One region of the Actinomadura geliboluensis genome, then DNA from elsewhere that is predicted to be linked to it. Evidence: riboswitches for the same ligand, from Rfam matches in the RefSeq annotation. Region 1 holds a riboswitch; the other holds the start of a gene.

What was found. A riboswitch is a leader RNA that binds a small molecule or an ion and turns the genes downstream of it on or off. The one in region 1 is predicted to bind cobalamin.
Region 2: linked by a shared signal. The riboswitch ahead of ACGFI1_RS23555 (ABC transporter substrate-binding protein) and the one ahead of metE (5-methyltetrahydropteroyltriglutamate--homocysteine S-methyltransferase) in region 1 are both predicted to bind cobalamin.

The regions. Positions count from the first base shown of each region.
Region 1 covers NZ_JBICUA010000007.1:323,383-325,575, reverse strand. The annotation lists gene metE (5-methyltetrahydropteroyltriglutamate--homocysteine S-methyltransferase) at 1-1,281, opposite strand, end outside; cobalamin riboswitch at 1,398-1,615, opposite strand; gene ACGFI1_RS23845 (hypothetical protein) at 1,613-2,113, opposite strand; gene ACGFI1_RS23840 (serine/threonine-protein kinase) at 2,160-2,193, opposite strand, start outside.
Region 2 covers NZ_JBICUA010000007.1:202,557-204,749, forward strand. The annotation lists gene ACGFI1_RS23550 (FecCD family ABC transporter permease) at 1-716, opposite strand, end outside; cobalamin riboswitch at 881-1,060, shown strand; gene ACGFI1_RS23555 (ABC transporter substrate-binding protein) at 1,101-2,147, shown strand; gene ACGFI1_RS23560 (FecCD family ABC transporter permease) at 2,144-2,193, shown strand, end outside.

The DNA of each region.
Region 1 (2,193 bases):
GAAGGAGCCGATCGTGGTCGTCGCCAGCTCGGGCAGCTTCAGCGCGTCCCGCTGGGCGGCGAACCGGGTGGCGCGGTCACCGCGGCGAGCGTCGGCGAGCGTGGCCACGCGGGCCCGGACGCCGTCGTCGACGTCCGGCGAAGGAGCCTGCGCCCGAGCGTCGGCGGGAGGCTTCTCCAGGCGCAGCGCCTCGCCGAGTGCGACGACCTCGGCGACCTTCTGCCGCGCGAACGCCAGCCGTTCCCGCACCGCCGGATCGAGGCCGGTCTCGGCGTCCAGGTCGATCGGGACGTGCTGCAGTGAGCAGGAGGTGCTCACGATCACCTGGTCGGCCAGGCCCAGCAGCACCGCGTAGGCGGCCTTGGCGCGGTGCGGTTCGGCGCGCCAGACGTTGCGGCCGTCCACCACGCCCGCGACGACGGTCTTGCGCGGCAGCCCGCCGATCGAGGCGAGCACGTCCACGTTGCGCGGCCCGGCGACGAGGTCGAGGCCGACGGCCTCCACACGGGTGCCGCCGAGGATGCGCAGCGCGTCGGCGCCGACCGTGCCGAAGTAGGTGGCGACGAGCAGGCGCGGCCTGGCCGGCAGCCCGCCCAGCCGCGCGTAGGCGCGTTCGAGCGCGGCGAGTTCCTCGTCGGTCCGGTCACCGACCAGGACGGGCTCGTCCAACTGCACCCAATCGGTGCCGGCCCCGGCCAGCCTCTCCAGCAGCTCCGCGTACACGTCCACCAGCCCGTCGAGCAGGTCGAGCGGACGGAACCCCGCGGGCGCCCCCGGAGCGGATTTGGCGAGCAGCAGGTACGTGAGGGGGCCGACGAGCACCGGCCGCGTCTCGATGCCCAGCGCCTTGGCCTGCCGATACTCCGCCAGCGGTTTGGCGTCGGCGCCCTCGGCCAGCCGGAACCGGGTGTCCGGACCGAGTTCGGGGACGATGTAGTGGTAGTTGGTGTCGAACCACTTGGTCATCTCCAGCGCTGGGACGTCCTGGACGCCGCGCGCCATGGCGAAGTACCGGTCCAGCCCGTCCAGGTGCCGGTAGCGGTCGGGTACCGCGTCGACCAGCACGCTGGTGTCGAGCACCTGGTCGTAGTAGGAGAACGTGTTGGACGGGACCATGTCCAGGCCCGCGTCGTGCAGTTCCCTCCACACGGAGCCGCGCAGGTCCGCGACGGCCACCTCCAGGGCGGAGGCGTCGATGCGTCCGGCCCAGTAGCCCTCGGTGGCGGACTTCAGTTCACGGTTCGCCCCGATACGGGGATATCCGAGGATCGTGGTTCTCATGGCGGCTTCCCTCGCTGTGCCACAGGCGGCGCTGCGGAAGGGGACGGACCCACGCCGTGCATGCGTGTGCGCCGGCCGCCGACCCTCCCACGAGGCCGCAGACCACCGCGCGCCGGCCGGCGCGCGGGCGGAGGCAGGTCTTCGGACTCGCGGACGTCGCTCCTACCGGAGTAGGGCGTCCTACTGGCCGTCGCTTCCCAGACCGTGGGCCCAGTGCCTATGACGGCGGTCGTTCCCGCTCACCGCTGCGGGGCAGTCCCGGATTCTCACCGGGTTCCCTCTTACGACACCCGCACCACCAGGGCGCGGGTGAACCATCCGCACAACGAGTCTAGCCCTGCACACCGGCCGACGGCCAATGTGGTCTGCGGACCAGACCCCCTGCCTCTTCAACGAAGATGGCGAGTGCCTGCTTTGCCCGCTCGCCGCTGTGTTTCACTTCCTCTTTGGTGGCTGCTTCGTGAATCTCCTCGGTGGCGACGAAAGCCTGCTCCGCCAATTGGAACAGCCCAGTACTGTCGGACAGAAGTTGAACGCGGAACAATTCCTGCTGGGCTGTTGCGCGTGCGCGATAGGATTCTTCGCGAGCGTCGTGATGGGCAGTGGAATCAGGTGCGTCCAAACTTCTGTGGGCACGGTCGTACTCGGCGCGGCGATAGTCGACGAGCGCGCCGGCGAAGCTGCTGAACGCGGTGAGTTGTTCCTCCCATAGCTGCCGCTCCCGTGTGAGGCGCTCGGAACGGGTGGAGTTCCATCGCTGAGTCATGGCAGAGACCAGCACGCCTAGCAGTGTGCCCACCACGGCGACGACGCTTCCCCAGATCGCGTTCATGCCATCATTTGATCACATGCGGTCGCCGTTCGGGATGGACACCAGTTCAGACGAGGCGAAAGGCGAGGAGTGCGTTGCCG
Region 2 (2,193 bases), 120 kb from region 1:
ACGAGGACGACGGCCGCCACGACCACGAACAGCGGCGCCGACCAGTGCGCGAGCGCCAGCGTGCCCAGCAGCCAGAACAGCACCGACCGCGACCCCTCGGCCGAATCGGACGCGAAGATCAGGAAGCTGGTCAGCGCGTAGAGCGCGTAGCCGACGGCCACCCCGGTCATCAGCAGCCGGGTCGAGGTGATCCGCCCGGCGGTTCGGGCGATCACGAAGACCAGCAGCGCGGCGGCCAGCGCGCCCAGGAACGCCGCGATCTGCAGCGCGTGCTCGCCCCAGCCCGCGCCGAACCCGAACAGGATCGCGGCGGCGGCTCCCGTCGAGCCGCCGGAGTTGACCCCGAGCAGGTACGGGTCGGCGAGCATGTTGCGCACCATCGCCTGCAGCGCCATGCCGGTGACGGCGAGCCCGGCACCGACCGCCGCCCCCAGCAGGACGCGCGGCAGCCGGACCCGCCACACGATCGAGTCGTGCGCCGGCCGCCAGGTGACCTCGGCCGGGGTGCCGATCAGGTGGTGGCCGACGACGTCGAGGACGGTCGCCGGCGGCACCGCCACCGCGCCCATCCCGACCGCCGCGACGGCCGTGGCCAGGAAGACCGCCAGGAGCCCGAGCAGGAGCAGCAGGTACCGGCGCCGGCGGGAGGACGCGCCCAGGTCGTCGAGGTCGGGTTCCACGGCCGCGGCGGACGGTGCCACCGGTGACGAAGTCATGCATCCCCTCAGTTATTGCAAGTCATATGCAGTAACTAAGGACATGCAGCAGTGGTCTGTCAAGGAAGATCATCGTGTGACGAACCGCTCATCGGAGGCCGACCGGCGCAAAGGGCACGGCGAACCGGGCACGCGCCCGGCCGGGGACCGGCCACGCGCGCGGCATGTGTCACGATGTGCGGAGTAGGCGACGGCGGAACGAGGAAGCCGGTGCGAATCCGGCGCGGTCCCGCCACTGTGATCGGCGAGCGGATCCCGAACCATGCCACTGCCCGCGCCCGCGGGTGGGAAGGCCGGGACGAGCGTTGACCCGAGAGCCAGGAGACTCACGCGGTCGCCTCCTCGGAACAACTGGGGCGGATCTCCCCAGGGAGGAGGGGCTGTATGCCCATGGGTTCAGCGTTCCCTGCACGGCTGCGCGAGTCCGCGCCGGTACGGGCGACGCGGGCGCGCGGTAGGCGGGCCCTGGCTTCGCTGATGGCGCTGGTGCTGCTGTCGGCCGGATGCGGCGGCGGCGCGGCGGGCACCGCCGGCGGGCAGGCCGGCGCGGCGCCCCCAGGCTTCCCGGTGACGGACGCCAACTGCGGCGTGACCACCACCTATCAGCGGCCGCCGCAGCGGGCGGTCTCACTCAACCAGCACGCGACCGAGGTGATGCTGGCGCTCGGTCTGGAGAAGTCGATGGTCGGCACCGGCTACCTCGACGACGCGGTCCTGCCGGAGTTCCGGCGGGCCTACGACGGGGTGAAGGTGCTCTCCAAGGAGTACCCCTCCTACGAGACGCTGCTCGCGGCCGAACCCGACCTGGTGTACGGGGGCTGGACGAGCACCTTCGACGAGAAGGAGGGCCGCGGCCGGGCGGCGTTGCGGAAGGCCGGCATCGCCACCCGCCTGAACATCGAGGAATGCCCTGAAGGGCCGGTGACCATGGCCACCGTCGAGCAGGAGATCCGGACCGTCGCGAAGATCTTCGGCGTTCCGGACCGGGCGGAGCGCCGGCTCGCCTCGATGCGCGCCGTCCTGGACGGGGTGAAGCGCAGGCTGGCGGGCGCGGCCCCGGTCAAGGTGGCCGTCTACGACAGCGGCGACAAGACCGTCTTCACCGCGGGCGGCGCCGGGATCGGCAACGAGATGATCCGGCTCGCGGGCGGCGCCAACCTGTTCGCCGACGTGGACAAACCGTACGGGGACGTATCGTTCGAGCAGTTCGCCGAACGGGCGCCGGACGTCGTCCTCATCTACGACTACGGCGAGCAGTCCGCCGAGGACAAGAAGACGTTCCTGCTGCGCACTCCCGCGTTCAAGGACGTCCCCGCCATCAAGAACCGGCGGTTCGCGGTGCTGCCGCTGTCATCCACGGTGACGGGGGTCCGGGTCGCGGACGCGGTGGACTCGCTGGCCCGGCAACTGCATCCGGACCGCTTCGCGTGACCGGCCTGGCCGAGGCCCGCGGCTCCGGCGTCCGGACGGCGCCGGC